DNA from 3 places in the Photorhabdus viridis genome. Region 3 is predicted to be linked to each of the others. Evidence: predicted binding sites of a transcription regulator. Region 3 holds the regulator's gene; each other region holds the start of a gene.
What was found. Region 3 encodes PurR, which represses purine synthesis genes. Its sites were predicted from a motif close to CANGCAAACGTTTGCNTG; they were not measured.
Positions count from the first base shown of each region.

Region 1 (11,241 bases), on a different contig from region 3:
ATTTGATGTCGATCCGTTTTACCGTTTGCAGACAAAGGAAACGCCTGAATATGAGCAAAACGCGTCGGTATATGAGAAACGGGTAAAAGCCCGTGAGAAAAATCCCGCAATTCTGAGGCGGGAATTTCCTGACCATTGAGCGTCGTATACATAGCGCCTAATGTTGCGTCGCCATTCTGTTCATTTGGATAATCAACGACGACAATATTATTGATTTGTGGGTGTTTACATAACTCATTTTCAATATCAGGCAGAGAGACCCTAATCCCCCGAATTTTGACATAACCATTTACTCTGCTGGCAAAAATGATGGTGCCATCTTTTCGGTAATAGCCCTGATCCCCTGTTCTAAATGCTCTTAATTGTTCACCTGTAGGCGAGGTGATAGTGACAAAATCTTTTTGCACAACAAGACCCTCTTCCAGATAGCCTAAGGCAAGATTGACTCCTGTAGTATAAATCCGGCCAGTCACAAACGCCGGGCAATGTTCATTGATATCATTACAGATAAAATATTGAGTCGCAGGCAGGGGCTTACCATAAGGAATAAGGCTGACATCCGCCGACGTAATTTCATGCCATATACTCCAAATTGTCGTTTCAGTAGGCCCTCCCAAAGAAAACAACCGAGTATCAGGATACGTCGCTCTAATTTCCTTGATGAGAGCAGGCTTAATATAATCACCGCCCTGCGCTATCAGTCTGAGGGAAGAGAGAGAATCTCCCTTTTGGCACGCAATTAACATTTCTAAAATCGCAGGCACTGAGCACCAAATAGAAACTTTGTGTTGTGAAACCAGCCGATTCCAATGGATAGCATCTTTCTCTGCATGAGGTTCAGGGATAACCAGTGTTGCGCCAATAGTTAGTGATGCAAAGAGGTCGAAAACCGACATATCATGATGCAATGGCGTAACGGAAATAAACACGTCATCCTGTTTAACCTCCCATTTATTCAGCGTTTGCCCGATAACATTAGATGTTGCCTTGTTATTGAGCACCACACATTTGGGTTTACCCGTTGTTCCGGATGTGTACAAATAATAAGCAGATTCAATGCTATGACTCAGTGATGATAAAGTTTCTAAAGGGAGTAAAACGTTTTCAGAAACTGATGTGAGCAGTGTTTTCAATGTGATGGTTTTATCACGATTAAACTGTCCGGTATTCACAATGAGATCAGAATGGCAATTCGTTAGCAAATAATCCAGACGTTCAGAGGGAGAATTCACATCAATAGGCACCCAAATAATCCCCAAAAGCGCACAAGCGATTGTCACCATCACATGTTCAGGACTACGAGGCAAACAAATCGCAACCACACTGCCTTTGTGCATCCCACAGCGATTCAGGTTATTCACTATTTTTTGAACACACACACCCAACTCAGAATATGTAATCTGCTGTTCCCCACAGATAATAGCGGATTTTTTTAATTTTCCCGTCAATAGGTTATCCGCAATACGAGCCAGGAAATCTGAACAGATAAAATCATTGTCATCACCGTTATCTTTGTAATGGTGGTAATCAATCACCTCAGAAAAATCCACAGCAAGTTTTTCCTGACGACAGATCAGCGCTATTGCTTGAGTGATGGTTTGTAAAATATCCTGTACGATATTTTGTTCCAGCGCTTTTTCTGCATAATCAATGGATAACACCAGATTTTTGTCCTGGTCTAGGGATAAACGAATATCCATCGCAACTTGCGGTGTCTGCGTTAATCCATCATAAAAAGAGACATCACCAGATGCAGGCAATGTTTTCCATGACAAACCATTCGTTAGCACAACAGGTAGCGCTAAACCTGTTTGATGTTGATTGAATATCAGCCTGTTAATATCAACGCCGGAAAAATCCAGATGTTCCAGAGAGGCAAAAATATCATTTTGAAAAGCTGTTGCCCTTTCTAAAAATGGCGTCTGGTCTCTTTTAAAACAAGCAGCGATAAATGAAGATTCATTACTGAACTGCATTTTCTGGGTGGGAATAGCAACCGGAACACCGATACATAACCGACTGTCTTGAGTCCAAAATGACATTATCTCCAGGATAATGGTAGATAAAATCGTATTTTGAAACAGGCCATAAGATGAAGCGATTTTAGACAAATGATTCAACGTCGCGCTGGGAACGGTGACCTTATCCCTTCTGTAGCGAGAGGATTTTATCGATTCTGGTGGTCTCTTCCAGGGCAACGCCGGTGGGCCGGGATATTCTTTTAGTTTTTCTGACCAATATTCAGTATCACTTTGCTTTTTCGAGACAGAAGGCGGTTGAAGCAAATGAGCGATATTTCCCGTTGACCTGGATCTTTTCTGCTCATTCTCATCCTCCTCAAACAATTTAAATAATATGAGAGAGATAGCGCTGCCATCCAAAATCAGTGCATCAAAGCTCACGAACACCACGGTCGTAAAAAGATCTTTATCTTCATCCTCTGGCTCTGCCAATTTCATGACCCAAATATGCCAGGGAGAACGAGAAAGATCGTGGATTGTATGAGAATACGCCTGCCTCATCTCATCTATCTTTTGATAAGCCGCTGAACGCGGGATATCCGTGAAATCAATTTCATCAAGATTCAGGATAACGGCATCGGAGACATATTGAACCAATGAACTTTCATCTATATGGGTACGTAACGCATCATATTGCTGTACTAATCTGGTGAGCCGGGACCTGATGACGGAAAACTCGATATGACCTCTGAATTCCCTGAAATCATGCATGGCAACACCACCCAGTGGTAACAGTTCACTTCGTCCTAGCAGGTACGCGCGTTGTAATGGTGTCAGTGCGGTATCCATGATATTTCCTCAATTTTCGATTGTGAGAAAGCGCGGAATCTAATTAATTAACAAGCTAAACATTTAATCTCTTTCAAAAAGAAAGATTACTTCTGTCGAGTAAGGATTTTCACTAGTGCCTCAGCCGCCTTTTCAGCCGCTCCCCGCGATCTTAATGTCATCGTCTGTGCCAGTGCATTTAATGTTTGGTGAGCCTTAATATCTTCAATTATCAGTCCTGCCTGTGGGATATATTTGTTAATAAATCCCGTTAATTCTTCTGCGACATCAGTATCAATATCCAATGCTGAAAGAGAAGTATGAGCGTTGATATTTTCTTCATTCGTCAGCCGGGACAGCAGAAGAATGAGCATTTGCTCAACACAAGAGGATGTCATCTTTTTAGCCCCCACATTTTGATGCGAAGCAGAAAAATGAGATGAGAAAAAATAGTCCAAAGACTGGTTTATTAGTTCAGGTGAACGAATGATCATCCGAATCAAAGAGAGATAGATATCAAACATTCTGCGGATATACGGTTCAGGGAAAATATCCAGACGAACATCCCAGTTGACCAGAATCCCTTCATAAGCAGGCGCAATTTGGACATCCAAGGCAACCTGTGGCCCTTGAGAAATAACAAAGACCATTTCACCGAAAGCACGGGTTACATTTTCGGACAATAAATTATCGCCACTGATACCAAAACCGGAGGTAAAAACGATAGGCGAGATTTGCATGTTACCGTGGTATCTGGAGAGATCCCGCATAACACTGACGCCCGGATAAGCCCGGTGAGAGAGGAGTAAAGCGATTTGATCAGCAAAACGATGGCATAACGCAATCATCGGCTCATGACGTTGTAATTCAACACTTAAAATAGATAAATCTGAAAAATCACCAACAATTTTGTCCACATCACTGAGGTAACTTTCTCGCTGGAACGTAGGTACATTTAATCTGAATTTATCAGACTGAGTACAAATCCCGACGGTACACGCGAAAAGAGACAGAAATAATGTTGACAGCGTAATCTGATATTTTTTGGCGGTTGTCTTTAACGATAACTTTTGTTCTTTAGTTAGTTGAACCGCGAATCGATCACTCAAGTATTCTCCCTTTGGGAGAGGGCGATGAATATGAGGAAGTTTAGGGGCTGGCGGAATTTGCGCAATACGCGTACTCCACCATTTTTTATCGCGCTCACGTAAAGTTAATAAAGATTTATCAGCCTGCATTCGCTCTAAATAGTGAAAATAAGTGCTTCCTCCACTTTTTGGTTGATGGTCAGGCTGATGATAAAACCGGGCCAAATCTTCCATGAGAATACGAAAACTTTGCGCATCACCTGCAATCATGTCCAGGTCGATATGCAAGCGAAAGTCTCCATCTTTTAAAAGGGTGACACTCAAATCGATAGACTGACCATGTTCAAGATCCAGTTTCTGGTGGGTTTTACTTTTTCGTTTACTTTCCAGAAAATCAGCAATGGTTTTTTCATCACAGATACTGACATCATCAATGTGCAATTTATCGTTGGAAGACAGACTTTCTATGGTTTGCATGCCATCCGGTGTAACGCGTAGTTGCAACATCGGATGGATATCAAAGAGATACTGTACGGCAGTTTTCAGCCGCTCAAGATCAAGTTCAGTACCATCAAACTCTGCATACAAATGTGCGGTAACACCACCCAACGTCTGTTCATATTGCCGGCCAACCCAATAAGCGGCCTGCATGGTCGTTAGCTCTCTCATTTAGTTTCCATAAAGTTTAGATTATCAGCTACAACAAGAATATGATTACAAATGATAATAAAAATTATTATTATTTGATAAATAAAGCAACATGAATATGAATCAGCCCGATGTTAATGACTGAAATTTATTGAAAATATCTATATTTATTAATTGGATAAACCACTCAATAAGCAGGTGAACTTTATTCCACAGGATGAAAGTCGAGAACATATCATCTAAACTAGATAAAAAAATTAATATATGCAATAAATTAATATCCAATTTATAGCAATAAATAAATGGACGCCGTACACCTGCTCCCCTAGCCTGATTAAACGCTATACGTGGATAAACCAATAGTTGAAAAACAGCCTTCACATATGGATCATTTGACCTTGTCTGCGGCGCAAACGGTATCCGTTATCGAGACAAAATTGCGCCTACTGTGGAATTGCGGCTACTGCTGATAAATTAGAATAAAAATATTAATTTGGAGTGCTACTTCAAGTAAAACAAAGGTGTTTCTATAACATCATTAATTGAATATAGAAACACCTGCGAAAAAAACCTCTGAATTTCCATTCAGGGGATTACTTATAACATCAATACCAATTACAACACATCAACCGCATTCAGTTCCCTGAAAGCCTGTTCCAGGCGGGCAGCCATAGAAACCTGACCGGCACGCAGCCATACGCGTGGATCGTAGAATTTTTTATTGGGTTTATCTGCGCCTTCAGGATTACCCAGCTGGCCTTGCAGATAGCCTTCGTTCTTTTTGTAATAGTTCAGAATACCTTCCCAAGTCGCCCATTGGGTGTCGGTATCAATATTCATTTTAACAACGCCGTAGCTGACCGCTTCCTTGATCTCTTCCGCTGTAGAACCGGAACCACCGTGGAAAACAAAGTCCAGGCTGTTGTGTGGCAGATTGAATTTCTCAGCAACATAGTCCTGCGAGTTACGCAAAATTTTTGGTGTCAGCTTAACGTTGCCTGGTTTATAAACACCATGAACGTTACCGAAAGAAGCAGCAATAGTAAAACGTGGGCTGATAGCGTTCAGTTTCTCATAAGCATAAGCAACGTCTTCCGGTTGAGTGTATAGGGCGGAGCTATCCATATGGCTGTTATCAACACCATCTTCCTCACCACCAGTACAACCTAATTCGATTTCCAGCGTCATATCGATTTTTGCCATACGAGCCAGATACTTGCTGCAAATTTCAATATTTTCTTCCAACGATTCTTCTGATAGATCGATCATATGGGAAGAGAACAACGGTTTACCTGTCGCCGCGTAATGCTTTTCACCGGCATCCAGCAAACCGTCAATCCACGGCAGCAGTTTACGCGCACAGTGGTCAGTATGCAGGATCACAGGAACACCATAATGTTCAGCCATCTGATGAACATGGCGAGCACCAGAAATTGAACCCAGAATAGCCGCTTGCTGACCTTCAGCTTTCACACCCTTACCGGCAATAAAAGCAGCACCGCCGTTAGAGAACTGAATGATAACGGGAGAACGAACTTTGGCGGCCGTTTCCAACACTGCGTTGATTGAATCAGTACCTACACAGTTTACCGCCGGCAACGCAAAGTGGTTTTCTTTAGCTATTGCGAACACTTTTTGAACATCATCACCAGTGATGACACCCGGTTTTACGAAATCAAAAATTTTAGACATGTTACGTGGGTCCTGTTTAGAGCGGGCAGATAAAACTGCCCGTCATGACTTAATTACTGTTTTGCACGTTCTTCCAGCATCACAACCGCAGGCAGTTTCTTTCCTTCGACAAACTCAAGGAAAGCGCCACCACCAGTAGAGATGTAAGAAATTTTGTCAGCAATACCGAACAGGTCGATCGCTGCCAGCGTATCGCCTCCACCTGCGATAGAGAATGCGTCACTATCAGCAATTGCGCGGGCGATAATTTCAGTTCCTTGACGGAAATTAGGGAATTCGAATACACCAACCGGGCCATTCCACAGAATAGTTTTAGCGTTTTTCAGGATGTCTGCCAGACGTTGAGCGGATTCCTCTCCCAGATCGAGGATTTGCTCATCATCTTTAATATCGCCGGTAGATTTCAAGGTGGCTTCCGCAGTTTCAGAGAATTCTGTTGCTACACGAACATCAGTTGGCACGGGAATATCGCAGCTTATCAGCAGTTTTTTCGCTTCTGGGATCAGATCATCTTCATACAGTGAACGACCCACATTGTGGCCTTCCGCGGCAACAAAAGTATTCGCGATACCTCCGCCTACAATGAGTTGATCCGCGATTTTAGACAGGGTGTCCAATACGGTCAGCTTGGTTGAAACTTTAGAACCACCAACGATAGCAACCATTGGACGGGCTGGTTTATCCAGCGCTTTACCCAATGCTTCCAATTCTGCGGATAGCAGCGGACCTGCGCAGGCAACAGGAGCGAACTTAGCCACACCGTGGGTAGAAGCCTGGGCACGATGCGCCGTACCAAATGCATCCATGATATAAATATCACACAGAGAAGCGTATTTTTTCGCCAGAGTTTCGTCGTCTTTCTTCTCACCTTTATTAAAGCGAACATTTTCCAGAACAACCAGCTCACCTTCCGCTATGTCTACACCTTCCAGATACGTTTTTTCCAGACGAACCGGGGAAGATAATTTCTCTTTCAGGTAATCTACTACTGGTTTCAGTGAGAATTCTTCATTGTATTCGCCTTCAGTAGGGCGGCCGAGGTGAGAAGTGATCATAACCTTAGCGCCCTGTTTTAATGCTGCTTCGATGGTCGGCAAAGAAGCACGGATACGCGCATCAGAGGTGACTTTGCCATCTTTTACCGGAACGTTCAGGTCAGCGCGGATCAAAACTCGCTTACCCGCCAGATCTAAATCGGTCATCTTAATTACAGACATGGTGAATCCTCTCGTTGATTCTCTAAATTGTTTAATCTTGTGCCGTGTGCAGATCTATTATTATGCACTGTCTGTCAGCAACAGATCATTTGAAACCCGTAGCAGCCATTGCTAACGTTGTATCCAACATTCGGTTAGCAAAACCCCACTCATTATCGCACCAGACTAATGTCTTAACCAGGTGCTGCCCACTGACCCGCGTTTGGGTGCCATCAACAATCGCACTGTGGGGATCGTGGTTAAAATCCGTTGAGACTAACGGCAATTCGGTATAGTCAACTATACCACGAAATGAAGTTGCCGCTGATTTTTGCATTAATTCATTGATTTTTCTGACATTCACTGGAGATTTTACTGTAACGCTCAAATCAATAGCAGTAACATTAATCGTTGGTACGCGTACTGAGATGGCTTCAAAGCGGTCACAGAATTTTGGAAAAATCCGGGTTATCCCTGCGGCCAGTTTGGTATCCACTGGAATGATAGACTGGCTGGCGGCCCGGGTACGCCGTAAGTCTTGATGATAAGCATCAATCACAGGCTGGTCATTCATTGAGGCATGAATTGTTGTCACCGTTCCAGATTCAATTTCAAATGCATCATCCAATAATTTAATGATGGGAATGATGCAGTTGGTGGTGCAAGAGGCGTTGGATACAATGCGATCTTCCGCTGTCAACAGGTCCTGATTCACACCATAGACCACCGTCGTGTCTAAATCATTGCCGCCTGGATGAGAAAACAGCACCTTTTTTGCGCCACTGGCAAGATGCGCTTCCCCATCAGCTCTGCTGCCATATATCCCACTGCAATCAAGAACAATATCAATCCCCAGTTCTTGCCAAGGCAATGCCGATATATCGGATTGATGAAACAGACGAATATTATCGTCACCAACCTGCAACAAATCATTATTCAGACGCACATCCCAGGCAAAACGACCGTGACTAGAATCATACTTCAGCAAGTGGGCAATCCCTTCAGCATCTGCCAACTCATTAACAGCAATAATAGCAATTTCAGCCCGACGCCCAGACTCATAAAGAGCACGTAAAATACTGCGCCCTATCCTGCCAAAACCGTTTATCGCTACCTTGATTGTCATGTTACTCCCTGAATATAGTTATTACCACGCAACCGTTTAGGATAACTGACTCAATCACTAATGTACTGATTGTTTATCACAAAATTGCTAAAACTGTGGCCTCCAGACAATAAAATGAAACGATTCAGCTACTGGTAATGAGATTAAGGGAAAAGCAGATTGATGGCAATAGTAAAAAGTGATCAACTCACGAAATGGAAAAACGTGCCATAAGAACCCGCCTTCCACTCTCAGCGTCCCAGATTGCCGTAGCAATGCGCATCACACGCCAAGGTGCGCAGAAACAACTGAATATTGGATTGAAGGCAGGAATGGTGAAAGCTATCATTAATCCTCGGCACAAACCGGTCTAATTTCCACACAATTGCATCGTGGGATCGCTGGTAGTGGTACGTTCATGAACTATGCCGTTTGGGAAAGTTTAGAGTGTTTTCGCGCTGCATTCACTAATCCAGAATTTCAGGCGAAGCTCGCTAAATATTCCGATGGGATAATCGGGTCGCCGCACATATTTCAAAAACTAGCAGTTCCTGGAATCTGCGAGGCATAAATAAAAGAGCGCATCCGATCAATGTTTACCCCGGATGCGCTCACTCATAAACTAACTCATTATTTCAGTAGAGCTTTAGCCTTAGCGACAACATTCTCTACAGTGAAACCGAACGCTTTAAACAGCTGATCAGCAGGAGCCGATTCACCAAATGTCTCCATACCTACGATAGCGCCATGTATACCGACATATTTAAACCAATAATCAGCAATACCCGCTTCAACGGCAACACGCGCAGAAACCGCTGCTGGCAATACCGCTTCACGGTACGCAGCATCCTGCTTATCAAAAGCATCAGTAGACGGCATAGAAACTACACGTACCTTACGGCCTTCCTGAATCAGTTGATTATAAGCCCCTACTGCCAATTCAACTTCTGAACCTGTTGCGACCAGAATCAACTCTGGCTGACCTTCACAATCTTTCAGGATGTAAGCACCTTTCTCAATATTAGCCAACTGTTCAGCAGTACGTTCTTGCTGTGCCAGATTCTGACGAGAGAAAATAAGTGCTGATGGGCCTGTTTTACGTTCAATAGCATATTTCCATGCAACCGCAGATTCAACTTGGTCACATGGACGCCATGTGCTTAGATTTGGCGTCACACGTAAACTGGCAATCTGTTCTACCGGCTGGTGGGTCGGGCCATCTTCACCCAAACCGATTGAGTCATGGGTATAAACAAAGATGCTGCGAATTTTCATCAGTGCCGCCATACGCACTGCGTTACGGGCATATTCAACGAACATCAGGAAAGTTGCGCCATAAGGTACAAAACCACCATGCAGAGCGATACCGTTCATAATGGCGGACATGCCAAATTCACGAACGCCATAATGGATGTAGTTACCTGCCTGATCTTCGTTCAATGGCTTAGAACCTGACCACATCGTTAGATTACTTGGCGCCAGGTCCGCAGACCCCCCCATAAATTCAGGCAGCACTTTACCGAAAGCCTCCAAAGCATTCTGAGAAGCTTTACGGCTGGCAATATTGGCAGGATTTTGTTGCAATTGTTCGATAAATGCTTTTGATTCGGTTTCCCAGTTTGCTGGTAATTCGCCACTGGTACGGCGTTTGAATTCAGCGGCTAATTCAGGATACGCTTTTTCATAAGCAGCGAATTTCTCATTCCAGGTTGCTTGCTTCGCGTTACCCATCTCTTTTGCATCCCACTCAGAATAAATTTCCGCTGGAATTTCAAATGCCGGATGATGCCAACCCAGCACTTCACGCGTTGCAGCAATTTCTGCGTCACCCAGTGGCGCGCCGTGAGAATCATGAGTACCCGCTTTGGTTGGCGCGCCAAAACCGATAACTGTTTTACACATCAGCAGTGAAGGTTTATCAGAAACTTTACGTGCTTCTTCAATCGCTGCTTTGACTGCATCTGCATTATGACCATCAACGCCGCGAACGACATGCCAGCCATAAGCCTCAAAACGACCTGCGGTATCATCGGTAAACCAGCCTTCAACATGACCATCAATAGAAATACCATTGTCATCATAGAAAGCAATCAGTTTGCCCAGTTTTAACGTTCCCGCCAGAGAGCAAACTTCATGAGAAATACCTTCCATCATGCAGCCGTCTCCCATAAACACATAAGTGTTATGGTCAACAATATCATGACCAGGACGATTAAATTGTGTAGCCAGAGTACGTTCAGCAATAGCAAAACCTACTGCGTTGGCAATCCCCTGCCCTAAAGGACCGGTCGTTGTCTCTACGCCTGGCGCATAGCCATACTCAGGATGGCCTGGAGTTTTGGAATGCAATTGACGGAAGTTTTTCAGATCATCAATAGAAACGTCATAGCCGGTGAGATGCAACAGGCTATAAATCAGCATAGAGCCATGGCCGTTAGACAATACAAAACGATCACGATCAACCCAATGTGGATCAATGGGGTTATGATTTAAATAATCACGCCATAAAACTTCAGCGATATCAGCCATTCCCATAGGCGCGCCAGGGTGCCCTGATTTTGCTTTCTGCACAGCATCCATGCTAAGGAAGCGAATAGCATTAGCAAGGGTCTTACGAGTGGTCATTTTCTACTCCAAGTGGGATAAAAACGTTTAGGGGGATAATTTTCTCAGCACAGCGTACAAACCGCAATCTTTAAAGCCAGATATAAGAAAACTATCTT
Region 1 covers NZ_JBEJZY010000062.1:7,312-18,552, reverse strand. The annotation lists gene ABR397_RS20455 (amino acid adenylation domain-containing protein) at 1-2,810, opposite strand, end outside; gene ABR397_RS20450 (condensation domain-containing protein) at 2,897-4,546, opposite strand; gene fbaA (class II fructose-bisphosphate aldolase) at 5,141-6,217, opposite strand; gene pgk (phosphoglycerate kinase) at 6,271-7,434, opposite strand; gene epd (erythrose-4-phosphate dehydrogenase) at 7,520-8,539, opposite strand; partial or broken gene ABR397_RS20430 (antibiotic biosynthesis monooxygenase family protein) at 8,886-9,089, shown strand; gene tkt (transketolase) at 9,149-11,143, opposite strand.
Region 1: the regulator PurR is predicted to act here: its motif matches at 8,565-8,582, upstream of epd (erythrose-4-phosphate dehydrogenase).

Region 2 (11,241 bases), on a different contig from region 3:
TTATTTACGACGCCAACTCGTTCCCTGCGGGCCGTCTTCCAGCTCAATCCCCATCTCATTCAACTGATTACGGGCAGAATCCGCCAGCGCCCAATTTTTGTTTTTACGGGCATCATTACGCTGTTTAATCAGTGCTTCTATTTTAGTAGTTTCTTCATCATTAGCCTGAACACCACTATGTAAAAATTGTTCCGGCTCTTGTTCCAATAAACCTAAAATACCCGCCAATTTTCGTAACTCAGCCGCCAGGCCATTCGCCGCGGCCATATTTTCTGATTTCAATCGGTTGATTTCACGTGCTATATCAAACAGTACCGAATAAGCCTCTGGTGTATTGAAATCGTCATTCATCGCTTCCTTGAAACGCGTCTCAAACAGTTCACCACCTGTCGGCTGTACAGAAGCATCCGTGCCACGCAGAGAAGTATATAGACGTTCAAGCGCAGTACGCGCCTGTTTCAGGTTTTCTTCAGTGTAATTAAGCTGGCTACGATAATGGCCTGACAGCAGGAAGTAACGTACCGTCTCTGAATCGTAATATTCCAGTACGTCACGGATAGTAAAGAAGTTGTTCAGCGATTTAGACATCTTCTCTTTATCCATCATCACCATTCCAGAGTGCATCCAATAATTCACATACGGGCCATCATGAGCACAGGTAGACTGAGCAATTTCATTTTCATGATGCGGGAACATCAGATCAGCACCACCACCATGAATATCAAAATGATTGCCTAACTGTTTGTTGTTCATGGCAGAACATTCAATATGCCAACCAGGACGACCAGCTCCCCACAGCGATTCCCAGCTTGGTTCGCCCGGCTTAGACATTTTCCACAATACGAAATCCATTGGGTTACGCTTGACATCAGCTACTTCTACTCGTGCACCTGCTTGTAACTGGCTGAGATCCTGGCGGGAAAGTGATCCGTAATCCGGATCACTCTCGACGGAAAACATGACATCACCATTATCCGCCACATAAGCATGATCACGTTTTATCAATGATTCCGTCAGTTCAATAATCTCTGGGATATGACGGGTCGCACGTGGTTCCAAGTCAGGACGTAAAATATTCAGCGCATCAAAATCTTTATGCATTTCCGCCAGCATACGGCTGGTCAACTCATCGCAACTTTCACGGTTTTCTGCTGCACGTTTGATGATCTTGTCATCAACATCGGTCACGTTGCGCACATAGGTCAAATCGTATCCCAAATAGCGCAGATAACGGGCAACCACATCAAAAGAAACAAATGTTCTGCCGTGACCAATATGACACAGGTCATAAATCGTGATACCACACACGTACATCCCTACTTTCCCTGGATGGATTGGCTTAAATTCTTCTTTCTGACGACTGAGGGTATTGAAAATTTTTAGCATCGGGATTTTCCGTAAATTCACTGTACGTGTGATTAAAAATAACGAATTGATAATTCTGGATTTATGTCCTTATCTCATAATAAATACTCGATATGGCATAGACCAATAAGATATTGAAACCTGATATTAAGCGCTTTGCAAGGTCAGCGGTCAATATAGCTTACTGAAATTAATAGGTACTGACTCATTATGGCAGATGTGATATAAAAGCCGCCTGGTCCAAATGCCCTAAACCGGGTTAATCAAAACTATTATTAGGATTTCAATTATGGTGACTTTCCATACCAATTTTGGCGATATCGTAATTAATACTTTCACCGATAAAGCTCCTGTAACTGTTGAAAATTTCTTGAACTACTGCCGCAATAGCTTCTACGATAACACTATTTTTCACCGTGTTATTAATGGCTTCATGATTCAAGGTGGTGGGTTTGAACCTGGTATGAAGCAAAAATCGACTGACGAGGCTATCAAAAACGAAGCCAATAACGGTCTGAAAAACAACCGTGGTACTCTGGCTATGGCACGTACCAACGATCCACACTCCGCGACTGCACAGTTCTTCATCAATGTTGTTGATAATGATTTCCTGAACTTCCGTTCTGAACGTCCTGATGGCTGGGGTTACTGCGTATTTGCCGAAGTGGTCGAAGGTATGGATGTTGTTGATAAAATCAAAGGTGTATCTACTGGCCGCAGCGGCATGCACCAAGACGTACCACGCGAAGACGTTATCATCGAAAAAGTGACTGTCAGCGAGTAATTCAGCGCGTATGTGCACACTTTTTATCGCAGATTTACATCTCAGCGAACACGAACCGGCAATCACTGCCGGTTTTCTGCGTTTTCTGCGTGAGGATGCTATTCAGGCGGATAGTCTCTATATTCTCGGTGATCTGTTCGATTACTGGATTGGCGATGATGATAACAATCCTCTCCACCATGAAATTGCCGCTGCATTAAAAACACTGAAACAACAAGGTATTACCTGTTATTTTATTCATGGTAACCGTGATTTTCTGATCGGCTCCCGCTTCGCTGAAGAAAGCGGAATGATACTGTTACCACAGGAAAAAATAGTGGAACTGTATGGTAAGCGGGTGCTTATCTTACACGGAGATACTTTGTGTACTGATGACGAAGGTTATCAACAATACCGTAAACGGGTACATACCCCGTGGATTCAGCGCCTGTTTTTATTATTACCTCTGTTTATCCGTCAGAAAATCGCCGAAAAAATGCGGGCAAATAGCCAATCTGTCAACAATAGAAAATCCGCAGCAATCATGGATGTCAATCAGCAAGCCGTTATTGATGTTTTTGAGCGATATCAAGCAGACTGGATGATACACGGACATACTCACCGCCCGGCTGTACATGAAATTTCTCTGCATAACAAAATATACTACCGCGGAGTGCTTGGTGCATGGCACCATCAAGGATCAATGTTCAAAGTAACCAGCGAATCAACGGATCTTATCTTTTTCCCATTCTGATTGATAGGGAACACTCACACCCAACCCACGCAACCCAAATATAAAGCAACGCAATCGTTTTCCTTAGCTTGCGAGCATGGTATGATTCGCGGCCTTAAAGCGCTATTTTCGTTCTGGTGGACGTTAAAACACAGGAGCATTTGATTTATGACTGCCCGGCCTGATTCAGCAGGAACAACTCAACACAACGCCAAAATTGCAATCGTTATGGGGTCCAAAAGCGACTGGGCGACGATGCAGCACGCGGCGGATATTCTCACCTCTCTTGATGTCCCCTTCCATGTTGAAATTGTTTCTGCCCACCGTACACCAGATAAGCTATTCAGTTTTGCCGAACAAGCTGAACAAAATGGTTTTGATGTCATTATTGCTGGCGCAGGCGGCGCTGCCCATTTACCCGGAATGCTGGCGGCTAAAACGCTGGTACCCGTTCTGGGCGTGCCCGTACAAAGTGCGGCACTTAATGGTGTAGACAGCCTCTATTCAATCGTACAGATGCCAAAAGGTATTCCCGTCGGCACACTTGCGATTGGGAAAGCTGGCGCAGCAAACGCAGCCTTGCTGGCAACACAGATTCTGGCTCGTCATGATAAAAGTTTGCTGAAACGCCTTACCTGTTGGCGTGAAACACAAACTCAGGATGTACTCGATAATCCCGATCCACGGGAGGAAGCATGAAGCCAGTCTGTGTATTAGGTAACGGTCAGCTCGGCCGGATGTTGCGTCAAGCGGGCGAGCCTTTAGGTATCACGGTTTATCCGGTTGGCCTGGATGCAGAACCCGAAGCCGTTCCTTACCAAAATAGTGTTATCACCGCCGAAATTGAGCGCTGGCCGGAAACCGCCCTTACCCAAGAACTCGCCCGTCATCAGGCTTTTGCTAATCGGGATATTTTTCCCCGCCTGGCGGATCGTCTGCCACAAAAGCAATTAATAGATAGCCTTGGGCTCGCAACTGCTCCGTGGCAATTACTGTCTGATATCCGCCAATGGCCGCAACTATTCGCAGAACTTGGTCATTTCGTCATCGTTAAACGCCGTATCGGCGGTTACGATGGCCGTGGACAATGGTGCATCCGCCCCGGAGATGAAACAGAGTTACCGACCGATATTTATGGTGAATGCATTGCCGAACAGGCGATTCCTTTCTCTGGTGAAGTATCATTGGTAGGTGCACGCAATGAAAGTGGCGATTGTGTGTTCTATCCATTGACTCACAATCTGCATCAAGATGGCATTCTGCGGGCCAGTATTGCCTTTCCTCAGGAAAACTGCCATTTACAACAGCAAGCCCAGAACATGTTGTCAGCCATTATGCACGAGCTGAAATATGTTGGCGTAATGGCAATGGAGTGTTTTATCGTCGATGATCATTTACTGATTAATGAACTGGCTCCTCGGGTTCACAATAGTGGTCACTGGACTCAGAACGGTGCTTCCATCAGCCAATTTGAATTACATCTTCGCACTATTCTGGATTTACCTATGCCTCAACCAGAAGTTACCGCACCATCAGTCATGGTTAATTTGATTGGCACAGGTGTCAATAATCAATGGCTCAGTTTGCCATTGGTACACTTGCATTGGTATGAGAAAGAAGTTCGTCCAGCGCGTAAGGTCGGTCACCTTAATCTTTCTCATTCAGATAAAAACGAATTAAAAGATACGTTGCAAAAACTAATTCCAATGCTGCCACCTGAATATCAGAGTGGTCTGGAGTGGGTGCAGGAAAAATTAAATTAGCTGTTTATCAGCTAATAGCCAGGAATTAAATGTGGAAGCGGAAATAAAATAATTTATCGCTCCACATTCCCATCCGTTCCGAATTCTTTTATATTCCTTTGATTATTGTGTTAATTTATTAGCATTAATCGCTCTGGCTACCGTATCCACAATAGTTCTCGTTGTTTGATCTATTTCATAATTCAGTAAATCGCCAATTTTAATATCACTAAGATTAGTCGCCCTTAATGTTTCCGGAATTAAATTCAATTCTATGGTTTTATTTTCTTCATTTATGCCATTTATTGTTAAACTACAACCATGAAGACCGATAAAACCTTTGTGGAAAAAATATTTTATATTATCTCCAGGAATGCTAATAATTAATCGATAGGTTTCTCCATTTTCGATAAAATCAACGACTTTTGCTACTCCTTCAATATGCCCATACAGACTGTGTCCGCCATTTTCTTTATGCATTTGATGTGATCTTTCAATATTAACTTTATCTCCCACACCTAAAAACTTTAATGTGGTCACGTCAGCAGTAAAATCTGAAATATCAAAAGAAACAATATTATTTTTAAATTGTGTCACAGTCAAGCACGTACCATTAATAGCAATACTCGCACCCACAGAAACATCATCAAAGAAGTGGTTAATATTACTTACCGTTAACGTACTAAATCCATTTCTTTTATCAAGAGATAATACTGTTTCTTTTCCTTGTACAATTCCAGTATACATAACAACCCCATTATATTAAGTAAAAAAACCATTGAATAATAACTTTTATGTTATCTTGAAATATATTTCTGGTAAAGAGTTATTAATGGTATTTTTACGGATCATTTTGCCAAGTTTTTATATGTTTATGATTTTAATATATAAATACCTCACAAATAAAAATTTACTTACTTAATATAGTGATTTTTACTTATATTAAACTTATGAGCATTTATTGTTAAACAAACAACTAAATACAAAATAAGATTTGTAATTTAAATTAATGACAATTATAAAACATATAAATATTTCACATGGCAATTTACAATATTTAAATACTAATTCACTACTAACCTTAATTCCACTATGATATAGAAAGTATTAATTCATTGTTGTCATTTCTATGACTATTTCTAATTACAAATAAAACCATAAAATTCAGTGACCTAAATCACAATTACATAAATATTCCCACGCAACAATAAATTAACAATATTCTTTCCGATCTGGAACAGAAAGTTAAACAAAAAAACATCGCTAACTAAATAATCAATATATTAGCGATACTAAAAAATAACTAAAGTTAGAATAATCTCATCTTTTCTATACAGTTCACCATTCATCAATAAAATCAAATCTTCCTTTGACAAAACCGACTCATTAGATCAATGCTATCGCTATTATTAGTCCGATAACGTATGAAAAGGGGAACCCTCGTGTTACTTGCCAGGAAAGCCCGCCATCCTAAAAGCTGCCCACAGTTTTTTTTCACTTTAGGGCTCTCTTCTCCATTTTCTTGTGCCGCTTATCTGGCAATGGCTTGGTATTGGATCAGCACCAGATTGAAACAGACAGAATTATCTTCAATATTGTTATTACTACCGGCAATCAATCAAGCTCAGGCAAGTGATTTTGTTAATTTTCAATCTGTTGATTCCAGCCTTTATATGCAATTTGAAAACCGGGTCGATCCCAGAAAAACGATTTCACCCATTTTAGAGGCTTTTGGTGACTACAGTGTCGGAGATATGTACGTCTATAGTATTTGGCAAAATTCACTGCAAAGCGATTATACCGGTGATAAAAGCACCTACTATTATAAACTTGTACCAAGAGTGAGTTTTAGTAAAGTGACTGGTCATGACATTTCTTTTGGGCCGTTAAAAGATATTCTGTTCGCTCAATGGGTTGCTAAAACCAAAAGTATGAATTACGACTACTTCCCAGGTATCAGCATTGATTGGCAAGCAGGCTGGATTAGCTGGTTACGTACAATTTTTTATTTTGAGAATAATGACAAAGGGAGCTGGAATGATCAGCGAATCCATGTTGATTACGGAATTCCCTTCAATAATCGTTTAGGCGATTTCCGGGTTGTCGGAACTTTTGATTATACATTAGGCTTACATGGACAACCTAAAACTATCGATTTCAAACCCGAGTTGCACTATGATTTAGGAAAATTCCTAGGTAATCAACCAGGTCACTTATGGACTGGCATTGTCCTGAACCCAATAAAAAATAAATACAAAATAAAAGATACTCCTTATTATCGAACGGATCAATTTAGCTACGGGATCTTTATTCGATATAGTTTTTTCTGATATCAAAATAAAATATCAGAAATTTTTGATGACCTTTATCCATTATGGAGTCAAGATGCCCATTCAACACAACAGGTTCGGACGTACTTATCAGTGGCTCCTGCTGATACTTTTGGGTCTGGTTTATTTTCTGGTCACCGCAACGACATTTACCTCATTGGGCGTTGTGTTACCCAGCATGATCAAGGAATTACGCTGGAGTTGGACTGATGCAGGTTTGGGGTTCACTTTACTTGGCCTGTCATGTGGGCTGTCCAGTTACTTTCCGGCGATGCTTATTCGTCATACGAGTGTCCGGACCACTTTGCTGATCGGTACGCTAATCTTCATCACCGGTTTTTACATCCTCTACAACACCCACAGTATTACCGCCTATTTCACCGGCACAACGCTGCTGGGGATCGGTTTTAGCCTTATGGCTACCGTTCCCGGAACCTATGTCATTAGCCGGCTTTTTGAAAAACAGTCGCTGGCCTTTGGTATCTATTTCACCATTGGTGGATTAGGTGGCGTGCTTGGTCCATGGATCTATTTCCTAGCAACAGCATTCTGGGGAAGCTGGCGTATGCACTGGGCGATTTCCGGCGTATTACTGGCTCTGTTCAGCCTGCTGACTATTTTAGTGATGCGCGAAGGCAAAAAGGAAAGCGCCCATGCTGAACAAGTCAGTAAAAATCAACAAGATCAAACCCCTTCCAGCATCTATCGCACCAAGGAAATCTGGAATGCCCGGCAAGCACTGCAAACCTGGCAATTCTATGCCATTGCGGCAGCTTATACCTCTTTCTTATTGTGCGGAATAACCGTTAACAGTTTTGCTGTAGCCCATATCACCGAAAACGGATTCAGCGAGTCTGTTGCCGCTTCATCACTCAGTATTCTGGCTTTTATCAATGCATTTTCAAGATTTGCCGGGGGAGCTGTTGGTGAATGGCTCGATCCCAAAAAGCTTCTTATCGGTAGTCTGTCGATAATTATCTGTGGTCTTATCGCACTCAGTGCTGCCTCTTCATGGACATTTTTAATCCTGTTTACTTTATGTATTGGCATCGGTTATGGCATGACCTTTCTGGCATCCAGCCTATTACTGTTCAATTATTTTGGGCGTAAGCCTTACCTGGAATTGTTCTCAGTGGTGAATCTGATCTCCACTGTCGCGTGTTTCGCTCCTTTCCTGGTAGGCGCGATTAAAGATTATTCCGGTAGTTTTACACCGGCATTCTTCATTATTGCCATACCCGTGTTTACCATTCTGATTATCACATTCACGATGCAACCACCTTCACAAATAGTGAAGAAACACTCTGATAACAGTACTTTGCTTAACTGAATTTAAAAACAAAAATGGACCTGAAAAGGTATTCCTTACAATATAAAAACAAGGAATTAATGATGGCAAAAAAAGAATTTGGTGTATTCCTGCCCATAGCTAAAGGTGGGTGGATTATTTCTAAAAATACACCACCACTGGATGCTTCTTATCAACAAAACCGTGAAGCCGCTATTCTGGCTGATCAAATCGGACTGGACTTCATTATGTCCATGAGCAAATGGCGTGGTTTCGGCGGTGAGACCGAACATTGGGGTTGTTCGCTGGAATCCGTCACGATGATGGCTGGCATTGCCGAAGTGACTCATCATGCCAAACTTATCGCGACCATGCATGCCGGGCTGCATAATCCTGCTGTGACAGCCAAGATGATTGCCACATTGGATCAGATTAGCCATGGACGCGCCGGGTTGAATATTGTCTCCGGTTCATTCAAAGACGAATTTGAACAAATGGGAGAATGGGATAGTGATTTAGATCACGATCAACGTTATGCAATGACTGACGAGTGGACCCAATTAATCAAACGGCTTTGGTGCGAAAAGCAAGTTGATCATCAAGGAGAGTTCTTTAATTTGAAGAATTGTGTTTCTGAACCTAAACCTGTTTCCGTTCCACGTCCTTATTTGGTTTGCGCCGGTCAATCCGAACGTGGGCTACGCTTTAGTGTACGTAATACTGATGTGTGTTTCATTGGCGGCAAGGATGAAGAAGAGACACAGCAAATAAGCCTAACGGCCAAACGTATTGCGGCAGAATACGGTACAACCACCAAGACCTTTTGTATGTGTACGATTATCTGCGCCGAAACAGATGAAAAAGCTGAAACTCTGGCTCAGTTCTATCGTGATGGACTGGATATCGGCGCAGTTAAAAGCATGATGCATAGTTTTGGCGTCGATGTTGGTGAAAAAAGCAATGCTATGGTTGAACGATCCCAAAATGCTTTTATGACCCACACGGCTATCGGCAACCCAGAAACTTGTCGCAGACAATTGTCAGATTTGCTGCGTGAATGCGATCTGGATGGAGTTATGTTGATCTTCCCTGATTATGTCGAAGGTCTCACGACTTTCGGCGCAAAAATCCTGCCACAACTTAGAGCCGAATTTGCTTAAACAATGATAAACAGATCAGCAAATAATATGGCTTATCTCCCTGGGAATGGGTTCACCCATATCGGCGATCTTACCATTCCCCGGATATTACAAATATCGCCTTTTTACCCCTGAACCCGCCGGTGCAATCCCGTTCCCCGTAACAACCTGATCCCCAGCCAACTACCACACGACGAAAGTAACAGGCTGCTGATGATTGGCAGTAAGAGCCACATTTGCCACTCTGGTTGCCATGGAAAATCAAACACTTTTGTCTGCAACAACCAAAGCGCAACTTCAGCACCTAATGCCGCAGTAAAACCCGCCATTAATCCAAGCAAAGCGAATTCACTCCAGAGAGTACGGCTCAGTAATGACTTACTGGCTCCCAAGGTACGGTAAACCACCAGCTCAAGTTGTCGTTGATGCATCCCTACCTGAACCTGTGCCAACAGGAGTAATGCGCCACATATCATAACCAGCCCAACCATAACCTCCAACGCCCTGCCTACCTGCTGCAAAATACCCTGAATTTGCTTAATCATTGCACCAGTATCAAGCAAGCTCAATGTTGGAAACTGGCGATTAAGGCGGGTTAGCAATCGACCATCCCCTTGATAATGGAAACTGGTCAACCAAGTTTGTTGCTGATTTTCCAATGCCCGTTTTGGGAAAATAAAGAAGAAATTCGGTCGAAAACTTTCCCAGTCTACCTGCCGGATGCTGCTTACTGTGGCGCTGAATTGCTGCGTATCGCCACTGAATGTCAGTTTATCGCCGATTTTGATTGCCAAACGTTCAGCAACTCCCTTCTCAATAGAAACTTCATCCTCTTTTGGTGGCCAATTTCCCTCTACCAAGGTATTAAATGGCGGCAATTCCTCTTTCCATGTCAGGTTCAATTCCCGTCGTACAGTGTTGCTGTCCGGTTCTCTGGCATCTGCCCAGGTTATCGCCGATTGCCCATTAATTTCCGTCAAACGGGCCAATACCACCGGATAGAATTCCGCCGGTTTAACCTGATACTGAGCCAACAAATTTTCTACCTGTGAAATTTGCTGCCCAGTCATATTAATCAGAAAATAGTTTGGGCTGTCCGCTGGCAGTTGTTGTTGCCAGCGATCAAGCAAATCTCCCCTGACTACCAACAACAAAGCAAATAACATAAATGATAAAGAGAAAGCCGCCAATTGAGTTACCGTCTGCAATGGCTGCCTCAGTAATCGGTTAACCGCCAGACGAAAACTGAGCTGGCGGAATTTCAGATGACGCAATAACCACAATCCTCCCCAACCGAGTACGGCTAGTGATACCGCAACAATCATCATGCCGGCAAGTAACGCCCATAGCATAGGTTTAGTTCCAGCCAGCAGACTGAGCCCGCTAATCACCACCAACGCCACCAATGGCAGGTAATAGCGCAACGGCCAGATGGGCGCGATAATATCATCACGCAGTACCCTTGATGGTTGGGTTGCCATTAACTGTTTGTACGGACGTATCCCCACCAGCAAAGCGATAACAGATAATGCCCCTAACGCCCATATCCACGGCCAGAATCCTGCTTGCGGCAACATCTTCGGCAACATAGGCGCCAAAATCTGCACCAGCAGGTATTCAAACATCAATCCAAGAAGCGTTCCCACTAGCGCTGCCGCACTCAATATCACCAGCCATTGACCAATCACCCATTTACGTAACGCCCAACGTCCCGCACCAAGTGTTTTAAGCACCGCAATCAAGTCATAGCGGCTACGGCAATAGTGAGTCATTGATACGGCTACCGCCGCGACAGCAAGTAATAACGTAAGCAAAGCCGATAACAACAAGAATTGCTGCGCCCTATCAATAGATTTTGCCAGCGCACCACTATCCTGCTTC
Region 2 covers NZ_JBEJZY010000017.1:53,424-64,664, forward strand. The annotation lists gene cysS (cysteine--tRNA ligase) at 1-1,386, opposite strand; gene ppiB (peptidylprolyl isomerase B) at 1,655-2,149, shown strand; gene lpxH (UDP-2,3-diacylglucosamine diphosphatase) at 2,160-2,882, shown strand; gene purE (5-(carboxyamino)imidazole ribonucleotide mutase) at 3,030-3,560, shown strand; gene purK (5-(carboxyamino)imidazole ribonucleotide synthase) at 3,557-4,624, shown strand; gene ABR397_RS09275 (riboflavin synthase subunit alpha) at 4,727-5,350, opposite strand; gene ABR397_RS09280 (outer membrane protein OmpK) at 6,046-6,933, shown strand; gene ABR397_RS09285 (MFS transporter) at 6,989-8,263, shown strand; gene ABR397_RS09290 (LLM class flavin-dependent oxidoreductase) at 8,326-9,381, shown strand; gene ybbP (putative ABC transporter permease subunit YbbP) at 9,486-11,241, opposite strand, start outside.
Region 2: the regulator PurR is predicted to act here: its motif matches at 2,930-2,947, upstream of purE (5-(carboxyamino)imidazole ribonucleotide mutase).

Region 3 (11,241 bases):
TTACTTGTTGCCAATGCCGGTTATAGCCTGGTTGTCCATAAGCTATCAGATTTCCGCAGTCAGGCATCAAAATCAGGAGTTATTATGTTTAAGCATTTTTTAGTTAGCGCGGTTGCCGTCGCATCACTATCAGGCTGTGTCAACACCGATTCCCTTTCTGGCGATACCTATACTGCCGGACAAGCTAAACAAGTCCAGACAGTCTCTTACGGTACGATTGTTTCCGTTCGTCCTGTCAATATTCAAGCAGGCAGCAATGAGAATGTATTAGGCGCTATCGGCGGCGCAGTTCTGGGTGGACTGGTTGGTAATACTATTGGCGGCGGCAGCGGCAACACATTGGCGACTGCCGCGGGTGCAGTTGCCGGTGGTGTTGCAGGCCAAAACATTCAGGGGGCGCTCAACACAACTAAAGGTGTAGAATTGGAAATTCGTCGTGACAGTGGTGAAAGCATCATTGTTGTTCAAAAACAAGGCAAAACAGTCTTCAGTAAAGGCCAACGTGTCAGAATCGCAGGCCAGGGCAATAACCTGACGGTTTCACCTCGACAATAAAATAATATAGATAAGAAAACCGTGACTTCATCTTTTGTAAGTCGCGGTCTTCTTTCATCTAGTTAGCATTCCATGGATATCGTAATTACTATCTACTCTGTAATTGGATAATATTTTGCTCCAGTTTCTGCACTAAAGTGGAAAGAAAAGCAAGTTCCTCGCGTGAAATACCATCCAGAATCTCATTTCTTGTCGATTCAATAACACCATCTAACTCCCTAATAACCGATGCAGAATCTTCGGTCAACTTGATTCTTTTTGCACGACGATCATTGGCACAAGTATGCCGGGTGATAAGTCTTTTTTCCTCAAGCTGATCTAATGTCCTGACTAAAGATGGTTGTTCGATACCGATAGCTTTCGCCAACTGTATCTGAGATTGCTCCTGGGGTAACCGGCTAATATTATATAACGTTACCCAATGAGTCTGAGTTAATTCCAACGGCTTTAAACGATAGTCAATTAAAGCACGCCAAATACGGACTAACCGTGCCAGATCTGATCCCAATGTAGATTCCAATTGTCCCTCCTTAAATAACTAGCCTATTAAACATAACAGCCAAATTTTTCTAAATCAGGCTAATTAGCCTTAAAAAAGTATATATAACTTCTGTGTAATCACAGTAAACTCTTAGTAACTAACTAATTCAGGTAACTATAACCGAGAACAACTAAACTTAAATTCAATTCAGAACAAAACAATTAACATACAATATTTTTAACACAAAAACTATCAGAACTATGAATACAAACAAATAGAAACCAATAAATATCATTCAATACTTTATTCCAAGTACTATAAGGATAGCTGTCATCTAAATGCTAAGCTATCTATTTTTACATTAATGTTGTTTTTATTTTACATTTGTCACACAATCAAACTATAAATTTCATTAAAAACATAATGTTATAAAAAAATCAAAATAAAAACCGTTAACCTCCCCGTTAAGCAATAAATAAAAAAATAACAAACAAAACATCCTAAATTATAGTAGAACATTTATAACTTCGCCAAAAATATAACCCTATATAAGTAAATCATTGAATTATTAATTCTAATAACCTCAAAATTTTCTAATTAAAATAGTGATGGCTGCTCAGGCAGTTCTTCATCTGTCTGATTTTGTGCTCTCACTGCACGTAAATATCTTTGCCGGCACAATCTCAATACTTCACGCTTTTGCCCATCCGACATTTTCATCCAATTAAATCTTTCTTCCCGGCTACGATAACATCCCAAACAGAAACCCCGCTCATTAGCCTGACAAATTCCTCGACAAGGAGTGGGAATAGCAAAGAACTCTAGTTGCTCGACCATCACATCCCGTTTCCTATATAATTCATATACTATATTTAATTATAAACCCAGATGAGAATAAATTATAATTATGGATAAATTGAACTGTAACCGTAAGACACGTTATAGTTAGTGGTTTTTGTGCGACCTGTCGCACAAAAATACTGGTAAAACCATTAAATGAGAGGTAATTATGCGCTTACTCCACACCATGATCCGCGTTGGTGATCTGCAACGCTCCATTGATTTTTATACTGAAGTATTAGGAATGCGCCTGCTGCGCGTCAGTGAGAATACAGAATATAAGTACTCACTCGCTTTCGTTGGTTACACAGATGAAAGCGAAGGGGCGGTGATCGAGTTAACTTATAACTGGGGAGTTGACCATTATGCAATGGGAGATGCCTTTGGTCATATTGCATTGGGCGTCGATAATGTCGCAGCCACTTGCGAATCTATTCGCAAAGCAGGTGGTAACATTACCCGTGAAGCCGGCCCGGTAAAAGGTGGAACAACCGTTATTGCTTTCGTTGAAGATCCAGATGGTTACAAAATTGAGCTTATTGAAAACAAAAATGCCAGCAACGCCCTGGGTAACTCAATCTGATGTCTGACAAAAAAGAGCCAAACGTCCTTAGTGGGCGTTTTCGAGGTTATTACCCTGTCGTTATTGATGTTGAAACTGGCGGCTTTAATGCCAAAACAGACGCGTTACTTGAAATTGCCGCCATCACACTGGAGATGGATGATCAAGGTTGGCTGACGCCAAGCGAATCACTTCATTTCCATATTGAACCATTTGAGGGCGCAAATCTTGAACCAGCAGCCCTGGAGTTTACCGGCATCGATCCATCAAACCCGCTACGTGGAGCAGTAAGCGAATATGAAGCTCTGCACACTATTTTCAAAATGGTTCGTAAAGGGATAAAAAATAGTCATTGTAGTCGGGCCATTATCGTTGCGCACAATGCTAACTTTGATCATAGTTTTGTTATGGCTGCCGCAGAACGCGCCAGACTGAAACGGAATCCATTTCATCCATTTGCGACTTTTGATACGGCTGCTTTAGGTGGCCTGGTATTAGGACAAACGATTTTAGCAAAAGCCTGCGCCACTGCCGGGATCCCATTCGACAATAATCAAGCTCACAGCGCCTTATATGATACTGAGCGTACCGCTGAATTATTCTGTAAAATGGTTAACCGCTGGAAACAACTCGGCGGCTGGCCCTTAGCGACAACAGAAGAAGAAAAAACCGGAGAGACTTATAGCTAACTATAAGATTAATATAATCAAATTTAAATTTAAGCAATAACAAAAACCCCCATATATCAACATATGGGGAGATAACATAATAGCCTGTCGCTAATTTAAAAATTATTCTGTCGCGTTTTCATCCTGAGAGCGATATTTATCAGCAGTTTCTTTAATTAATGTTTGTAGCTCACCACGTTGATACATTTCAATAATAATATCGGATCCACCTATCAACTCACCCTCGACCCAAAGCTGAGGAAAAGTTGGCCAGTTAGCATATTTAGGCAATTCTGCACGAATATCTGGATTTTGCAAAATATCTACATAAGCAAAACGTTCACCACATGCAGATAAAGCCTGAACAGCCTGGGCAGAAAATCCACAATTTGGTAATTTAGGAGAGCCTTTCATATACAGCAGAATCGGGTTCTCTTTAATTTGGCGCTCAATCTTCTCAATAGTCGTCATTTTTATTTCCTTTAAACCAACAGTATGTTGATAACCAACATCGTCACAATATTGGCGGAGAATACCATTTTCTCTCACCAATATGCATCCTGATATTTTCTTATCCTGGCGCGTATGGCCTTTATCAGGCAAAGATCAAGCAAACAGCAGCAAAAATGGCAATCATCGCCAACGTGCTCACCGCAGTAAATAAGCCAAGCTTCAAATCGGTATTCATCGATGCCCCCTCAGAATAGACGTCTATAACCACAAATACCATTCATTTAATATGGTTAATTATCCTTACATTTAAGGAAAAAAAATAAAATAGCGATTACCCTGTATTTTATAACATTGATTATTGCTTTCACTTTTGAGCCAGATCAGACAAAATTCAGGATTTATCGCTAAATTATTGCCAGCAGACACCCTAATGTATAAAGATGCTGGTAAATAATTAACAAAGAGTTTTAAATTTAGACCAAAAGGTCAGGAGTATTTCATCTCATGGCAACGATCAAAGATGTGGCTAAGCACGCTGGCGTTTCAACCACTACTGTATCCCATGTTATTAATAAAACCCGTTTCGTCGCCGAAGATACCAAGGCCGCCGTTTGGGCTGCTATCAAAGAACTGAGTTATTCACCCAGTGCTGTTGCCCGCAGTCTGAAAGTTAACCATACAAAATCGATCGGATTACTGGCAACGTCCAGCGAAGCTCCCTATTTTGCTGAAATCATTGAAGCCGTTGAGAACAGTTGTTATAGCAAAGGCTATACGCTGATTTTGTGTAACTCACACAATAACATTGATAAACAGAAAGCCTATCTGGCCATGCTGGCACAAAAACGGGTGGATGGCTTGCTGGTGATGTGTTCAGAGTACCCGGAACAATTGCTGGGAATGTTAGAAGATTATCGCAATATCCCAATGGTCGTCATGGATTGGGGGCAAGCCAGAAGTGATTTCACTGATACGATTATTGATAACGCATTCCACGGCGGTTATCTGGCTGGCCGCTATCTTATTGAACGTGGTCATCGTGATATTGGTGCGATCCCCGGCCCTCTGGCACGAAATACCGGTGGCGGCCGCCATCAGGGATTCTTGAAAGCCTTAAAAGAAGCCAGTATTCCAATCAGAGAAGAGTGGATTGTTCAAGGGGATTTTGAACCTGAATCGGGCTACAAAGCCATGCATCAAATTCTGAATCAAAAACAGCGTCCGACCGCAGTTTTCTGTGGTGGCGATGTTATGGCAATGGGGGCTATTTGTGCTGCTGATGAACTAGGATTACGCGTCCCACAGGATATTTCTGTGATCGGTTACGACAATATACGCAACGCCCGCTATTTATCTCCGGCATTGACGACTATCCATCAGCCAAAAGAACGTCTGGGACAAATGGCATTTTCTATGTTACTGGACAGAATAGTCAGTAAACGTGAAGATGCACAAACTATTGAAGTACATCCACGTTTGGTTGAACGGCGCTCTGTCACAGATGGCCCATTTATCGACTATCGCCGTTAATCCTCCCTATTCATCCTGAAGCCATTCAGCATTAAGAGTTTCACTATCGCCGAGATAGCCAAGAAGCCAACTTAATGCCGGAGAATGGCTGTTTTGCACCCATGTCAAACAACACGGGCTATCTGGCAAAGGCTGCTCTAATTCTAATGCTTCCAGTTTTTTCTGTCGGATCAGCGGCATTGCCCTATGCTTGGGTACCATCCCCACACACAAACCCTCATTCAGACAAGCCAGACCAGATTCCCAATCAGGTACCACTAGCCTGCGCTGATTATCCAGAGTCCAGGTGTCTCGCTTCGGTAAATTGCGGGATGTATCCTCAAGACACAAGCTAGGATAAGGCCGCATTTGATCATCAGACAATGGACCGTTCAACTGAGCCAAAGCATGGCCCGTACTGACGATACACAGCCAGGGCATAAATCCCATATCCCGGAAACTGTACCTTTCCCCTACCGGCGCTACTCGGGTGGCGCCAATTGCAACATCAACCCGGCCATCCACCAGCGCGTCCCATACACCATTGAATACTTCCTGATGAATAAACAGCTCTATATCAGGAAAATGGTGATAAAAATCAAGAATAAGCCGACGACTGCGTTCTGGTTTAACAACCCGGTCAATAGCAATACTAAGCTGTCCTCTCCAGCCATTTGCAACCTGTTGGCACTGATGACGAGTGTCAATCATTTTTTTGATAACAGCGCGAGCTTCTTTGATAAAAATAGCGCCTGATTCAGTTAATTCCACATCCCGATGACGACGTTCAAACAATGGGACCGCAAGCCACTCTTCCAGTTGCCTTACGGTATAACTGATTGCAGAAGGGACACGGTGCAATTCCGTTGCAGCAGCGCTAAAACTTCCCGTTCTGGCAACAGCATCCACAACTTCAAGTGAATATTCTGACCACATAATTTTACCTTTCAATTTTTTTCATAGCATTATCCAAATATTACCGTTTCACAAGTAAAAATCACGGCATATAGAATATGTGCAAATATTCTTATCTACCTATCACAGCAAGTTATTTCAATCATGATATCCAAAGAGAGTAATCAAATGAAAAACTCAAGTCAGTTCATGTTCTACCTTGCAGGCTTGAGTATGCTGGGTTACCTAGCTATTGATATGTATCTACCGGCATTCGGCTCTATGCAACAAGAATTGGGCACATCGACGAGAGCAATCAGCGCCAGCCTGAGCGTCTTTCTTGCAGGTTTTGCCTTTGCTCAACTTTTGTGGGGGCCTCTTTCCGATCGCTTTGGAAGAAAGCCTATTATCATCATCGGGTTATCAACGTTTTCCGTTGGCTGTCTGGGTATGCTTTGGATAACAGACGCCACGCAACTTTTAGTTTTGCGTTTTATCCAAGCCATCGGTGTTTGTTCAGCCGCTGTTTCATGGCAAGCATTAGTTATTGATCGTTATGACGCCAACCATACTAAACGCGTTTTTGCCACGATCATGCCCCTGGTCGCACTTTCCCCTGCCCTGGCGCCTTTGATGGGCGCCTGGCTGTTACAACATGGCGGTTGGCGCATCATTTTTTTGGTATTACTGGCAATTACATTATTACTGCTGTTGCCTACTTTATTCCTGCAAGAAAACCGCAAAAAAAAGCGTGAGACTGAAACGCAGAAAAGCGATGTATCTTTCTTTACGTTATTAAAATCACCGGTATTCAGTGGCAACGTCCTGATATTTGCATCATGCAGCGCTGGTTTTTTTGCCTGGCTAACAGGCTCACCTTTTATTCTCGGTAATATGGGCTATAGCCCAAAGGACATCGGTCTGAGTTATGTGCCACAAACATTAGCCTTTATGGCCGGTGGTTATGGATGCCGCAGTATCTTGACCAAAATAAAAAGTGAAATTGTTTTCCCTTATCTGTTGGTTGGCTATGCTGTCAGCATGATTGTGCTGTATTTAATCGCAAAATTCAGCGAACCAACCATGTTGACGATTCTGGTCCCTTTCTGCTTTATGGCCGCTATGAATGGTGCTTCATATCCAATTGCAGTCGCTAATGCTTTATCCGCTTACCCACAAGACAGTGGAAAAGCAGCCGCATTGCAAAACACGCTCCAATTAGGGCTCTGTTTTATTGCCAGCCTGATTGTTTCAGCATTTGTCAACAATCCACTTATATCAACAACCACCGTCATGGCTTCTACCGTTATTCTGATGGTATTAGGGTATTTTATACAGTGGAAAAAAAAAGCTGATCGCTGCATTCAAGCCGTTGAAAAACATTATTGATATTAATCAAATGGTTACACCAATAAAGACTGTTGGTTATCAATTAATTACAGTCTTTATTTATTAATTGATGAAACAATTTTCCGCTTTTATACTCATATAAGTTCCTTATTCTAAATAACCTGAATTTGAGGTTTTCAGGAGCAATGATGTCCCCGATTAAGTTTATGGATTAGTAATTTTTAGGGTTTCTCGCTTTAATTCTTTGCTATTTTTCGCATTTTGCTCCCTCGCATTCTGCTTTGTTAGCTAAAACGAGCCCCTCAATATTCCATCACCCTAACCTTGGAGAGTATATGAGTTTATCGCACATTGAAAACCAAAAATCCGTCACTAATTCTTGGCAGCGAATTGCCAATGAAATGCTACAAGAAGCAGGGATTCAGATTAATGGTCACAATCCCTATGACATCCAAGTAAAAAATCCTGATTTCTATAAAAGAGTGTTACAACAGGGCTCAATGGGATTAGGTGAAAGTTATATGGCTGGCTGGTGGGATTGTGAACGGTTAGATATTTTCTTTTATCGCGTTTTACGTGCTGGATTAGAAAATAAAATGCCCAGTAATTTCAAAAATACACTGAAAATCGCAATAATTCGTTTACGTAATTTACAAACTCCAAAACGGTCATGGATTGTCGGTCATCAACATTATGATTTAGGCAATGATCTTTTTACCCGTATGCTAGACCCTTATATGCAATATTCCTGCGGATATTGGAAACAAGCCGAAACATTAGAACAGGCTCAACTTGATAAATTGAAGCTCATCTGCGAGAAATTAGAGCTCTCTCCAGGTATGACTTTGCTGGATATTGGGTGTGGTTGGGGTGGGCTATCGATTTATGCTGCAAAAAACTATGGTGTTTCCGTAACTGGTGTAACCGTTTCGGCTGAGCAACAGAAATATGCACAGAAACAATGTGCAAATCTGGACGTAAACATTATTCTGAAAGACTATCGGGATTTACATAAGCAATTTGACAGAATTGTTTCTGTTGGTATGTTTGAACACGTCGGGCCTAAGAATTATTCAACCTACTTCGACGTTGTTCAAAGAAACCTGAAACCTGATGGTTTATTCCTGCTACACACCATCGGCTCCAACAAAAGTAAAATCAGCGCTGACCCGTGGATCAGCAAATATATTTTTCCTAATGGCTGCATACCTTCTATAGAGCAAATAGCACATACCAGCAAAAACTGTTTTGTTATGGAAGATTGGCATAATTTTGGTGCAGATTATGATCGCACACTGATAGCCTGGCATGAAAGATTTTTTGCCCGTTGGCCGGAGATACAAGATAACTATAGTCCAACATTTAAACGCATGTTTAGCTATTATCTGAATGCCAGTGCAGGTGCATTTCGTGCACGCGATATTCAATTATGGCAAATCATGTTCAGCCCAAAAGGTATTGAAGGCGGGTTACGGGTAGCCCGGTAATTAACTAAAAGCTACAGTGGGAACCCACTGTGGCTTATAGATGTATTTTTCACTAACGAAAATAACCAATATAGCCATTATCAAAAAAGGTCGTTTGATCAAATGCTATTTTTCCACCAGAAAATATCAAATCTAAATGATGGCTTCCCTTTACACCGCCTCCCAAGCCAAGATGTAAACCAGGATGACGTTCTTCAAAACCCGCATTTCTGCCGTAAAGCGCTTTCACTCCCGTATTGGTGCCAATACCAAATTCTTCAACAATTCGATTTCCGTGATTATGGTTTAGATATAAATTAAAATCTCTATTAAATTCCACATTATCACAATCAAACCCAATGATTTCACCCTCTTTTATATTTATCATCATCATATCATTGACAACTCCATATTTTATGGCAAATGGTGCAGTACTCAAAAAGGTGCCACTAAAACTAACACTACCGTTAAGGTTCTTTATATGACTCGCAATTTCCCCAGGAATAACATCAAGATTTCCATTACCATCAATGGATGTCCACTGATGGTCTTTATCCAAATAACCTACAATTGAGTTTCCTTGATTATCTGTATATTGAATCTTCTGTGATCGACTTGACAGTTCAATCAGTTTTTTGTTTCTTTCTATTATTAATGTTTGTGGTTCGCTGAATGCCTCAATAAAATGAAGGCCATAATCTTTAAACAGTACTGATTTCTTCCACGATTCAGTAATAAATTTTCTTATTTTGGTTAAATATTCTGGCCCTTGTGGAGATGCGTTCTTTAATGTTGATGATGCGTAAAGAAAGATAAATAAATCGCAATCGGATATTTTTTGTTTTATATCGTCTGCTGATGTTTCTTCTAAAAAAGCGAAATCAGATTTTACATTAAAATTCTTTTTGTACCCATGCATCTTTTGGGCAATATCGCTGTGTTCAGTATCCGATCCAATAAATATCTTTATACATTCACCATGTCTCACTTTATCCGAAATTGCAGGGTGATATGATAAACAACGATACATATTTTCAAAACTTTTATCCATGAGAGCAATCCTATTTATTTTTAAGTAAGGGGAAGCCCCCTTACTTCAATTATAAAGAACCGCTAAAGGTTCTATTATAAGGAACCATCAAGAAGGCCAAAGTGCTGTACCGAAAGGTACAACAGCTTGTGCATTCATCATTTCAACAGCATCATCATGTGTAGGTTCTTCAAGCCATTCATCTAACTCAATCGCGTTTTCCATAAGGTAGTCTCAAAAATATAGTTGTAAGGTTAACCTGCACTTTACGAGAAAGCGCATTAACACAACAGTAACAACATAAACCATATCAAGTAACATAATACACAAAATATTGAGAGGTAAATCACAAAATGATCATTGACAGGCTCAACGAATCTTGTAGGTATACAGGTTTAATTTTGTTCGGAAGCGACAAGAAAGTCCTCCTGTCGCGTCTTATTTATTGATTATTCGCCGATAACAGTGGCTGGAGGCTGAAAGATAACCTGTTCCCGCTCTTTCTGAGCAAGAACACGCTCCACTGTATCGACAAGCGCCTGAGTCTGTGAATCAATCTCAATATTCACTTTATGACCAAGACGTTTTTTGCCCAATGTTGTACGCTCCAGCGTTTCAGGAATAAGGTGGACACAAAAACGATTATTCACGACATCACCAATCGTCAGGCTAATTCCATCAATTCCGATAAATCCTTTATGCAGGATATATTTCATCAATTGCTTATTGTGGATCCGGAACCATATTTGATGATTATTTTCTGAAGTGAAAATTTTAGCTATCTCCGCAACAGTAATAATATGGCCGGACATCAAATGCCCACCAATTTCATCACCAAATTTAGCGGCCCGCTCCAGATTTACATAATCCCCTACCTGTAAATCACCAAGATTGGTCAGGCGTAAAGTTTCTTTCATTAAATCGAAACTGATCTCATCGCCTTCTATTTTGGTTACTGTCAGACAACAACCGTTATTAGCAACCGATGCTCCTGTTTCAATGCCTCGCAATAATTCAACCGGGAATTTAACGACATGAGTCCGAAAGTTGCTTTTTTCATCAATAGCAACTAATGGTGCTTTTCCCTGCACGATACCAGTGAACATAGGAGAACCTCTTAATGACCATGTAAAATTATTAGTTAGTCTATCTCAAGTTGCCACTTATAAATACTACCTGAGCACTTGAATATAAACTCAGCATTATTGTTGGCTAATATAGTATTAAACAGATACAATACCTCAGTTAGTAAACGGTTGATTTTTCAAAAATCGTTTCTTATATGCAGGAATTTCTCTTAATATTTTTTACTTTCAAAAAGGTGTAATACGTGCAGAAGTATTTAAAAGAAGCGCGTAGTCTGCTCGCTCTGGGGATCCCCGTCATCATTGCCCAATTCTCACAAACTGCAATGGGGGTTGTGGATACAGTTA
Region 3 covers NZ_JBEJZY010000027.1:53,031-64,271, forward strand. The annotation lists gene ABR397_RS13185 (outer membrane lipoprotein) at 85-555, shown strand; gene slyA (transcriptional regulator SlyA) at 644-1,075, opposite strand; gene ABR397_RS13195 (DUF1289 domain-containing protein) at 1,634-1,873, opposite strand; gene gloA (lactoylglutathione lyase) at 2,046-2,459, shown strand; gene rnt (ribonuclease T) at 2,459-3,127, shown strand; gene ABR397_RS13210 (Grx4 family monothiol glutaredoxin) at 3,230-3,577, opposite strand; gene purR (HTH-type transcriptional repressor PurR) at 4,064-5,089, shown strand; gene punR (DNA-binding transcriptional activator PunR) at 5,096-6,004, opposite strand; gene punC (purine nucleoside transporter PunC) at 6,152-7,351, shown strand; gene cfa (cyclopropane fatty acyl phospholipid synthase) at 7,648-8,799, shown strand; gene ABR397_RS13235 (leucyl aminopeptidase) at 8,852-9,829, opposite strand; gene ABR397_RS13240 (riboflavin synthase subunit alpha) at 10,258-10,914, opposite strand; gene ABR397_RS13245 (MATE family efflux transporter) at 11,139-11,241, shown strand, end outside.